Regions from separate parts of the Margalitia sp. FSL K6-0131 genome, predicted to be linked through region 2. Evidence: riboswitches for the same ligand, from Rfam matches in the RefSeq annotation. Region 2 holds a riboswitch; the other holds the start of a gene.

Region 1 (5,798 bases), 1.2 Mb from region 2:
AAGTTCCACAATAATCGATGTCCGTTCTTTCACAATCTCATGCAGCGGAGGTTCCTGATCTACATGGGAAGCGAGGACTTCAATCTTTGGGCGAATCGGTTTCACCGTTTTTTCCTTAATAGGCTGCAGCCCGCGGACTCCCTCCGCAATTGCCTTAATATGCTCCGGCGTTGTACCGCAGCAGCCCCCTATCAGGCGTATCCCCTGTTCCACAAGCCGTACGGAACAACTCTTAAAGTACTCAGCATTTTTTGTAAAGACATACCTGCCATCCTCGTAATCTAGCAGACTTGCATTTGGATATGCCGATAAAAATGCCCTGTTAGGCAAGGGTATCTGCTCAAAGGATTGGATCATATGATGAGGTCCTAATCGGCAATTCAATCCGACCACATCCGCCCCAAGCTCTTCTAACCGCCGTAGTCCGTCTTTCACATATGTTCCATTTTGCAAAACCTCTGGTTCTAATAAGGAAAATTGCGCAATAACCGGTACATCCGCTTCCTCCTTCGCAATTTCCACAACTGCAAAAAGCTCCTCCGCATCATAATAGGTTTCGAGCAATATCCCATCGACCCCTTCATGGAGAAGATGATAAAGCTGTTCCCGAAAACTGCGCTTAATCTCGGCAAGAGTGATGTCTGCCTTGCGAAAACCGCGGTATCCTCCCATTGAACCGAGTATATAAGTATCTTTGTTCGCAGCCTGCTTGACAATCCGGACCGCTTCTATATTGATGGCTTTTACCTGCTCCTCCAGACCATACTGGCTTAATTTATAGTAATTAGCACCATAGGTATTTGTTTGGATAACCTGTGCACCCGCCTGTATATATGCTTGATGAATATTAAAAATATCCTCGCTATGGGATAAATTAAATTCCTCGTAGCATGTATCTTTTCCGTAGGAGTAGAGAAGCGTTCCCATGGCACCATCCGCAACTAAAATAGAGTTCTTTAGTCTATCTAATAAGTTCATGCCTTCACTCCTTTTATTTAATGGTTGCAGCAAAACGAATTGCTTTCTGCAGCGATTGTTCGAAATCCTCCAGTAAATCATCTACATGCTCAAGACCGACAGATAACCGGAGAACACCATCTGTAATTCCCCTTCTTTCCCGTTCCTGCTTTGGCATTGCAGCATGAGACATGGTTGCCGGATAGGAAAGGATTGATTCCACCGCCCCCAAACTTACTGCGAAAACAGGAATCCGAACATTCTCGACAAATGCTTTTGTACATTCCCTGTCAGGCAAGCGAAACGAAAGGACAGCACCTGCTCCTTTCGCCTGTGAATGGTGAATAGCGTATCCTGGGTGAGAGGTTAATCCTGGATAAAATACTTCCTCGATAAGCGGGTGTTTCACTAGAAAAGTAGCAATTTGTTCGGCAGTCTTGGAGGACTGCTGAAGCCTGACACTCAATGTTTTCATTCCTCTTAATAACAACCAGCAATCCTGCACCCCTAATACAGACCCGAACGCATTTTGAATAAACCCAACCTTTTTAGCAAGGTCATCGTTCTTTACAACTGCGAGACCAGCCACAACATCACTGTGACCTGATAAAAATTTCGTAGCACTATGAAGGACAATGTCAGCGCCAAGGTCTAATGGCCTTTGAAGAAACGGAGTCATGAAAGTATTATCAACAAACACTAAACAACCGTTTGCTTTCGCTATTTTTATAACACCTTTCAGATCGGTAATATGCAAAAGCGGATTTGAAGGAGTTTCTACATATAAAACCTTTGTATTCGGCCGGATGCCCTGTGCCACTTGATCCAAATCGGTCATATCGACAAAGGTATGTTCTATTTGAAATCTCGTTAAAACCTCTGTAACGATTCTGTATGTTCCGCCATATACATCCTGGGATATGAGAACATGATCCCCTGCGGAAAGAAGCATAAAAGCGGATGAAATGGCAGCCATTCCAGACGAAAAAGCAAAGCCTGCTGTTCCTCCTTCTAAATCAGCAATTGTCTCCTCCAGTATTTTCCGAGTCGGGTTTCCCGAACGGCTATAATCGAACTCGCCAAATTGATTAAAGGATGATTGATGGAAGGTGGATGAATAATGAATAGGCGGGTTCACTGCCCCCGTTACCCCATCAATATATCCTCACCTGTGAACTAGCTTTGTATCAAATGCATGATGAATACCCATTACAGCACCAACTCCTCCTGCCGAATTTTCGCAAATGCCTGCTCTAAATCACTAATTAAATCATCTGCATGTTCAATCCCTACTGAAAAACGCAGCAGCCTGTTGCATACACCACGCTTAATACGTACTTCTTCCGGAATATCAGCATGTGTTTGCGTAGCCGGATAGGTAATGAAGCTCTCCACACCGCCTAAGCTTTCTGCAAAAGTAATCAACTGTAAACTCTTTAAAAAAGCCGGAACCCATTCTGCTTTTTGCAAACGAAAGGACACCATTCCACCTTTATTTGGATAAAGAACACTTTCAACCTCAGGACATTCTTGTAAAAACTCAACTAATTTTTTCGCATTTTCCTGATGGCGTTCCATTCTTATACTCAAGGTTTTTAAACCGCGAATTAACAGCCAGGAATCAAATGGTGACAAAACAGCACCAGCCCCATTATGGTAGGCACTAAGCTTTTCACAAATAGCAGTATCTTTCGCCACAACAAGTCCGGCAAGCACATCATTATGACCGCCTATATATTTGGTTGCACTGTGAAGGACAATATCTGCTCCAAGTGTTATTGGTTTTTGTAAGTACGGGGTTAAAAAAGTATTATCAACAATCAGCAGCAGATCATTTTTTTCTGCAACCGCAGCAATAGCCGAAATATCCGTTTCAATCATTAAAGGATTAGTTGGTGTTTCTACTAAGATTGCTTTAGTTTTCTCTGTTATCGCTGCCTTAAGCTTAGCCGTATCATTTAAATCGATAAAATGTGTACGAATTCCGTAGCTTTCCGAGTATTGTTGAAGCAAGCGATAGGTTCCACCGTATAAATCATCGGAAGCAATAATCTCTTCATTTTGGCGAAAGAGGGATAATACGAGTTGAATAGCAGCCATTCCTGAACTGCAAGCAAATCCTTGCTTCCCTTCCTCCAGTTTGGCAAAGCTATCCTCCAAAAGCGCACGGGTCGGATTTTTCGTACGGGAATAATCATAGCCCGTGGAAAGTCCGATTCCCGCGTGGCGATAAGCGGTTGAAAAGTAAACAGGCGGATTCACCGCGCCTGTTACCTGTTCACTGCGGTTTCCAATTTGTACAAGCTCTGTATGAATATGATGATTTGTCATGAAATATCCTCCTATTTGTTGAATACAAAATAAAAAGGACCTCCATAAGAAGAAGTCCTCGAAAATGCCCTAACATTCTTCTTATCTTTCAGGCAAAAAAATACCTGCTGGAATTAGCACCATTTCAATAAAAATTGACGGTTGCTGAGGCGTCATCGGGCCAGTCCCTCTACCTCTCTTGATAAGATTTTTAGTATTTAGTTATTATTCAGAAATTTACCAACTTAATTAACAATTTACAACAATAATTTGCTTTTATCAAGTAAAATCTTTTTAAAATAGTGGTAAAGCGAAATATATTATTTTGATAAAATCTTCATCAGGCTATCGATTTCGTTTACCCAATAGTTTTCATCTGTATAAACGTCTTGAATCATCAGACCGCTGATAACAGAAAGATAGAGGAACAAGATCCGATGAGGATCCCCTTCACAAAATTCCCCCATCTCCTGACCTTTAACAAATATTGGGATTAATTGCTCAATTGTGTCCTTTGAAGAGAATTGATCTAGAAGCTGCTTTACCTTGACAGGCGTCTCATCGGATGTATGCGCCTGCTGTATGAGCAAGAAATATTGTTTGTGATTTTCCTCCAGCATATTTTTAGTCAATGCTTTTAGCTGTTCAAACGGTGTTCCGGGAAGGTTTCCGATATTCGCTATTGCTGTCTGCGCTTCTTCCAATGCTTCCTGAACAAGCAAGCTGAAAAGCTCTTCTTTAGAGCTGAAATAACGGTAGGACAACCCTTGACTAATTCCTGCTTCTGCTGCAATCATACTCATTTTTGTTCCCGAAATTCCTTTGCGGGCAAATACTTTCAAGGCAGCGCGCTTAATCTCTTCTCTTCTTTCATCTTGGGCATAATCCTGTTCTTTTAACGTCATTTTAAAAGTACACTCCCATCTATTGTGTATTTAGGCTGTATTGAAGCTTATTCATTCTTAATTGAAATAAGGATGTTTATAAGGCTTTCGTTAACAAAAGCTGAGGTTAACCAACTTGTTCTTGGCTGATTTCCCACAGACGCTTTGCTGCCTCCAGATTTTGAGCCGGTACTGATGGAAGAATTTTTTTCATATCCGCATAATAACCGCCGTTATCCTCTGAAATATCATCTGTATCTGCAAGCCATACTAATGTTTCGGCACCTTTTTCCGGACTGCGGGAAAAAGGCTTCATTCCTGCCATTGTTAACCGAGCCAATAAGCCATTATTTTGATTAAAATTTGTTGCAACAAGCCCCGGGTCGAAGCAGTGTGCTGTAACCCCTGTTCCTTCTAACCGTTTAGCTAATTCTGTAGTAAATAAGATGTTGGCAAGCTTCGTCTCGCCATACCTGATAGTAGGTCCGCCGAAAAGCATTTTTGGAAAAGAATATAAGCTTTTAGCATGTATATCATCAAAGTCTATTCCTTTCTTCACCATTTTGTGGCCGTGAGAGGCAGTGGTAATGATACGGGCGTTACCATTTTCCTTTAATCTTTCCAAGAGAAGTGTTGTCAAAAGAAATGGTCCTAAATGATTAACTGCCCACGTCATCTCCATCCCATCGACACTTTCTTGACGTCGATCAAACATTGCTCCAGCATTATTAATGAGAATATCAATTTTCGGGCACTTTGACAAAATCTCTTTTGCTACCTGTCTGATTGATTCTTGAGAAGACATGTCAGCTAAAAACACATCTACCACCGTCTTTCCTCCCGACACATTTTTTAATTGCGTTGCCAATTCATTTGCCTTAACTTGATTTCGTGCGATAATTCCTAAATTTGCACCGCGCTTGACTAGCTCCTTAGCCGTAGCCAACCCTATACCGCTAGTAGCCCCAGTTATAATAATGTACTTTCCTTTTACAGTCCATCTTTTTTCCATTTTAACCATCCTCCTAAGTTATCGTGAATGAATGAATCATTCATTTATTTGATTTTATTTTATGTTGCATTATTTTAATTGTCAATATAGTTTTTATAAAAATTATTAATAATCTGAAAATGAGTGAGATTCTTTTCGAAACAAGGAAAAACAGAGCATTTCAAAGAATTTATATGTATTAAACCAGAAAGGAAGACTTTATCCATGACTGCTATTACGAAAGACATACATAAAAAATTGGCGATTGACAATTTCAATCAAACATGGGATTTAATCGAAAAGGAAAATCGCACCAAAATGGAAGATGATACAATGATACATATGGCGCATACATCCCGTTTTCATTGGGGAATAATTGGGGAACCGGTTAACCTTTCTAGAGGTGAATGGCAAATATCCAGAGTGTATTCCATCCTTAAGCGAGCTGAGCCTGCACTTTACCATGCAAAAAGAAATTTAGAAATATGCCTTGAAAACCAAATTGGGGACTTCGATCTTGCATTTGCTTATGAGGCATTAGCCCGTGCATATATGATCGCTGGGAATATAGAAGAAGTACATCATTATAAAATGCTTGCCACCCAAGCAAGTGAACATATAAAAAAAGAAGCAGATCGAAAATTATTGTTAGATGA
Region 2 (5,798 bases):
GGGTCAGCCAATGGATCATCAAGATGCCACATGATTTTCGGAAGTTCCTTCATGTATTCCTCCGGAGTAATCACATAGCTGATATTTTCTACACCAAGCTTTTCCGCGGTTTCCTTCGCTACATCAATTTCGCTAAAACCATTGCGTTCAAAACCCACGGAAAAGGTTTGAATTTTGGGATTGTATTGTTTCGCAATGGAAGCAATAATAGAGGAATCAATTCCGCCAGATAAGAATGATCCAACCGGAACATCACTGCGCATATGAACATTTACAGAATCGAAAAGAACATCTTTGATTTCTTTTATAAATTCATCTTCGGACTTATGAATCGGTTTAAACGCAGCTTTCCAATAGCGTTTAATATCTAACGGTTGTCCTAATCTTTTCACAAAATAATGGCCAGGCTCTAATTTTTTAATTCCAGCAGTCATCGTTTCAGGCTCAGGAACAAATTGGTATGTCATATAATGCTGAACAGCATCATAGTTTAATACATCATTTTCCATTGCCAATAATATACTTTTCTTTTCAGATGCAAAAAATGTCCGATTTTCTTCTTCTAAATAGAAAAAAGGTTTAATTCCAAAAGGATCACGAGCACCAAGCAAGGATTGTTCTTGTTTATCCCAAATAACAAACGAAAACATTCCGCGCAGTTTTTCAACAGCCTTTTCCTTATAATGGCTGTACAATGCTAAAATAACCTCAGTATCTGATGAAGTCGCGAACGTTAAGCCTGCTTCTATTAATTCATTACGTAATTCCACGTAATTATAAATTTCTCCATTAAAGATAATCCAATATCGATCGTTTTCATATGTTAATGGCTGGTGTCCGCTTTCTAAGTCAATAATGCTCAGACGACGGAAACCAAATTGAATATGTTCGTCTTCATAAAAACCATCGTCATCGGGTCCACGATGGGTAATAATGTCATTCATATTTTTAAATAGTTGTTTATCTTCATCACGAAGTTCAATTGAACGGTCGTGTACACAACCTATAAATCCACACATTATGTAGTTCACCTACTCCATTTTTTTAAGCTTCTTTTGAACAATGCTATTTTTCTTATAAATTATTGCTTTTCATCATTGTTTTAAATCTTAGACTTTGTTTCGGGCAATCTTATCCGATGAAGATGGTTATAAGATTTTTCTTTTACAAAAGCAATAGTACAAGAAAAAAGTCATTAAAAAATTCATACTACCTTATACTATCATTTTTTATTTCGTTTTTGCAGTAGCCATTTTACTTATCCCGACAAATATTTTTTTCCAAAATGTTCTTACGAATAGCTCTGTTAAATAATTCGTTGGCGTTTAGTACCGACTTATGCGCACCCGTTCACGTTTAAGCATACATTTAATTCAATAATAATCACTAATTTACCTCTTCGATAAAAAACAAAGAGGAGTTACAATATCGTTCTGTAACCCCTCCATTTTCTTTCAACCACTATTTTGCAAGTTGACTTAAAACTTCCGCTTTGTCTGTTCTTTCCCAAGGTAAATCTAAATCATTGCGTCCAAAATGTCCGTAAGCAGCCGTTTGCTTATAAATAGGACGTCTTAAATCTAACATTTTAATGATACCAGCAGGACGAAGGTCGAAGTTTTCACGAACCGCTTCAATCAATTCCTCTTCTGAAACCTTTCCTGTACCAAAAGTATCAATGGAGATGGATACCGGCTTTGCTACACCAATTGCATAAGCAAGCTGTACTTCACATTTATCTGCAAGGCCAGCAGCTACAATATTTTTAGCAACATAACGTGCAGCATATGCTGCGGAACGGTCCACTTTTGTAGGATCCTTACCTGAGAATGCACCACCGCCATGGCGTGCATAACCACCATACGTATCAACGATAATTTTACGACCTGTTAATCCAGCATCCCCTTGTGGTCCACCGATAACAAATCGACCAGTTGGATTAATGAAATATTTTGTGTTTTCGTCGATTAATTCTTTAGGAACAACTGGACCAATAACATATTCTTTCACATTGCGTTGAATTTGCTCTAAGCTGATTTCTGGATGGTGCTGTGTAGAAATAACGATCGTGTCAATTCTTGCTGGTTTGCCATTTTCATCATATTCAACCGTTACCTGTGTTTTAGCATCCGGGCGTAAATATGGAAGAATCTCTTCTTTACGCACTTCTGATAATCTGCGTGCAAGCTTATGTGATAGGGAAATTGGCAAAGGCATTAACTCCTTTGTCTCATTACATGCAAAACCAAACATTAATCCTTGGTCCCCTGCACCAATTGCTTCAATTTCTTCTTCAGACATTTGTCCTTCACGTGCTTCTAATGCTTTATCAACACCCATTGCGATATCGGCAGATTGCTCATCTATAGATGTAAGAACCGCACATGTTTCAGCATCAAAGCCATATTTTGCACGAGTATATCCAATATCTTTAATGGTTTCACGAACAATTTTTGGAATATCCACATATGTGCTGGTAGTAATTTCTCCTGCAACAAGTACAAGACCTGTTGTCACAGATGTTTCACAAGCCACACGTGCGTTAGGGTCCTTTGCTAAAATCGCATCCAAAATGGCATCCGAAATTTGGTCACATATTTTATCCGGATGACCTTCCGTCACGGATTCGGATGTGAATAAACGACGTTTGTTTGTCATCTTTTTTCCTCCCTTAGAGATAAATCAAAAACTCTATATTTACGCCTCACGGTACTCATTTCCCTAATAGTATGAAATAATCAGGAGAATTTATCCTCGATTCTTTCAAGATGCTATTTGCATTCATTCGCATTTTGCATTTACTTAGGCTGGGGCGAATAACTAAATAAAACCTTTCCTATTTATATTTTGAGGAAAGGTTCACATTCGTTTTTACGCCTTTCACTCTTATCGTTCAAGGAATTACCTTGCTACAGGTTAGCACCTTTTCATTTTAGCATGCTTATAAAAATGACTCTTCAACTTATCTACTAAGCTTTCATTTTTATTATATGCACCTAAAAAGCTGGTTGCTGGGCTTCATCGGGCCTGTCCCTCCGCCATCTCGGGATAAGAGTATCCGTTCAAGGTAAAATCATACGCAATTTGTCGCACCGTGTCAACTACTTCATGCATTTTTTCAATATTATTTAAGGCTTTTCTTAAACTTAGTTGCTTTTGTATAACAACCTTATTAAGGTTAAATATGAATGATACTTTATAGAAAAGATGCCTCGAAACCAATCTACTCAGGTTTTAGGAAAAAGTGACGAAAAGGAACAGATTAAATTCGGCTTTTGGGTTTTTAACAATCTATTCGAAAACAGCCTTATATAAAGCCCATTTTTAAAAATCGGAATAATGTTCCTTCAGTCAAAAATACTAATGTTATGGCTTAAATAAGGAAAGAAATCGAAATGTTAAAACTTTGTGTTTTTTAAAAAATAAGCATATATAGTATAGACTAATTATTTAATTGTGTTATACTAATTGACATAAGCGATTAAAAATTTTTTATTCTTTCATAAAGGATGGTAACGCATTCATGAATTCAATAAGTTTATCTACTGAATTAAGTGAATTACTAAATGGAAATAATGTTTATACTCAATTATCCGTTCCACGTTTAGTGGAAAAAATATTAGCGCGTAAAGAAGGAATCTTAACCTCAACTGGAGCAGTTCAGGCTGAAACTGGAAAATATACTGGGCGTTCCCCTAAAGATAAATTTATTGTTGAAGAACCTTCTGTAAAAGACAAAATTGATTGGGGTTCTGTCAATCAACCAATTTCTGTAGAAGTCTTTGACAAACTGTATCATAAGGTAATTCAATATTTAGAAAATCAAAATGAATTATTTGTATTTAAAGGATTTGCCGGTGCAGACAAAAAAAGCCGTCTTCCTATACAGGTTGTGAATGAATATGCTTGGCATAATTTATTCGCACATCAATTGTTTATCCGCCCATCAGAAGAAGAATTAGCGGATCATAAGGCACAATTTACGATTCTATCTGCTCCAAATTTTAAAGCAGACCCACAAGTAGATGGCACTAAGTCGGAAACATTTATCATTGTGTCCTTTGAACGCCGAATTATTTTAATTGGCGGAACGGAATATGCTGGAGAGATGAAAAAATCCATTTTCTCCATAATGAATTATTTATTGCCTGAAGCAGGAATATTACCTATGCACTGTTCCGCAAATGTAGGTCCGGAAGGCGATGTAGCATTATTCTTCGGCCTGTCCGGTACAGGAAAAACTACGTTATCCGCAGATCCAAATCGCAAGCTTATTGGGGATGATGAGCATGGTTGGTCAGCAAATGGGGTATTTAATATAGAAGGCGGCTGCTACGCAAAATGTATTGGTTTAACCCGTGAAAAAGAGCCGCAAATTTATGATGCCATTACGTTTGGATCTGTTTTGGAAAATGTAATGGTAAATCCTGATACACATGAAGCAATGTATGATGACAATACATTGACAGAAAATACACGTGCCGCTTATCCGATTCAATCCATCGATAATATTGTTGAACCAAGTGTAGCAGGTCATCCACAAACAATCGTTTTCTTAACAGCCGATGCATTTGGTGTCTTGCCTCCGATCAGTAAATTAACAAAAGAGCAGGCAATGTATCACTTCTTAAGTGGATATACATCGAAGCTTGCAGGAACAGAGCGCGGGGTTACTTCTCCAGAAGCAACATTCTCGACATGCTTTGGAGCACCATTCCTTCCGCTTCCTGCCACGGTCTATGCGGAAATGCTCGGTAAAAAAATTGATGAATACGGAGTCGATGTCTTCCTTGTAAATACAGGATGGACTGGCGGAGAATACGGCGTAGGATCACGTATGAAATTAAGCTATACACGCGCCATGGTTCAAGCTGCTTTAGAAGGAGAATTGCACCATGCTGAAACAGTAAAGGATGAAATCTTTGGCTTAAATATTCCATTACATGTTCCAGGTGTTCCAGATGAAGTACTATTACCAAATAAAACTTGGGCTAGCCAAGATGAGTATATTATAAAAGCAAAGGAACTCTCTGAAAAATTCCAATTGAATTTCCAAAAGTTCAAAAATGTTGACAAGGAAATTGTGGAATTAGGAGGTCCAAAGAAATTATAATAGAAAGGGTGACCAATTTGGTCACCCTTTTAATTTGTAGAATTCAAGGAAATTAACTGATAAAAAATCGTTGTTTTCTCTTTTTCCCATTCTACCTTTTGAATAACAGCTGTTCCGCTTGAATCACTTTCCAACGTCCGCTTGACATCAATTGGTATATCGATTGGATATAGGCGATACCCCGCTTTTTCTAATATAAATAAATTATCGTCTAATCGTTTTTCATTTCCTTTTGTCACAATCATCGTATTAAGTTCTAAAGGCATTCCCATTTATTTTTCTCCTTTACCTTATCTGCATTCTTACAACTATTTTATCATGTCAGTGCCTGTTTTTTCATCCATGAACATAAATCCGAAACAATTTGCCGATTTATTATAGGCGGAAAATAATGTGTGTAATTTGGAAAATACCATGTTTCGACTGGTTTTTTTAGCAGTTTCAATCTTTCCTCCAGTCTTTTTGCATGCTCAAAGGATACATTTTGATCATGTTCCCCATGTATAATTAATACAGGTGATTCTATTTTCTCCAGAAAATACAGCGGGGTTCGCTCTTTGTATCGATCCGGATATTTTGCAGGAGTGCCTCCAATTACCCGTTTCATCATTCTCCGTAAATCCTTTCTCTCTCCATAAGTTAATTCCATATCGGAGACCCCTCCCCATGTTACAACGGATGCTGC

What was found. Region 2 has a riboswitch for S-adenosylmethionine ahead of metK (methionine adenosyltransferase). Riboswitches for the same ligand answer to the same signal wherever they lie in the genome.
Region 1: it holds a riboswitch for S-adenosylmethionine, as region 2 does, so the genes downstream of both, NSQ59_RS02630 (methionine biosynthesis PLP-dependent protein) here and metK (methionine adenosyltransferase) in region 2, are expected to answer to the same signal.

What each region holds. Positions count from the first base shown of each region.
Region 1 covers NZ_JBBOZS010000001.1:508,136-513,933, reverse strand. The annotation lists gene NSQ59_RS02640 (bifunctional homocysteine S-methyltransferase/methylenetetrahydrofolate reductase) at 1-978, opposite strand, end outside; gene metC (cystathionine beta-lyase) at 992-2,116, opposite strand; gene NSQ59_RS02630 (methionine biosynthesis PLP-dependent protein) at 2,167-3,288, opposite strand; SAM riboswitch class I at 3,367-3,476, opposite strand; gene NSQ59_RS02625 (TetR/AcrR family transcriptional regulator) at 3,588-4,172, opposite strand; gene NSQ59_RS02620 (SDR family oxidoreductase) at 4,279-5,163, opposite strand; gene NSQ59_RS02615 (hypothetical protein) at 5,368-5,798, shown strand, end outside.
Region 2 covers NZ_JBBOZS010000001.1:1,750,445-1,756,242, reverse strand. The annotation lists gene asnB (asparagine synthase (glutamine-hydrolyzing)) at 1-1,019, opposite strand, end outside; gene metK (methionine adenosyltransferase) at 1,462-2,658, opposite strand; SAM riboswitch class I at 2,884-3,055, opposite strand; gene pckA (phosphoenolpyruvate carboxykinase (ATP)) at 3,524-5,113, shown strand; gene NSQ59_RS08520 (DUF2584 domain-containing protein) at 5,143-5,385, opposite strand; gene NSQ59_RS08515 (alpha/beta hydrolase family protein) at 5,430-5,798, opposite strand, start outside.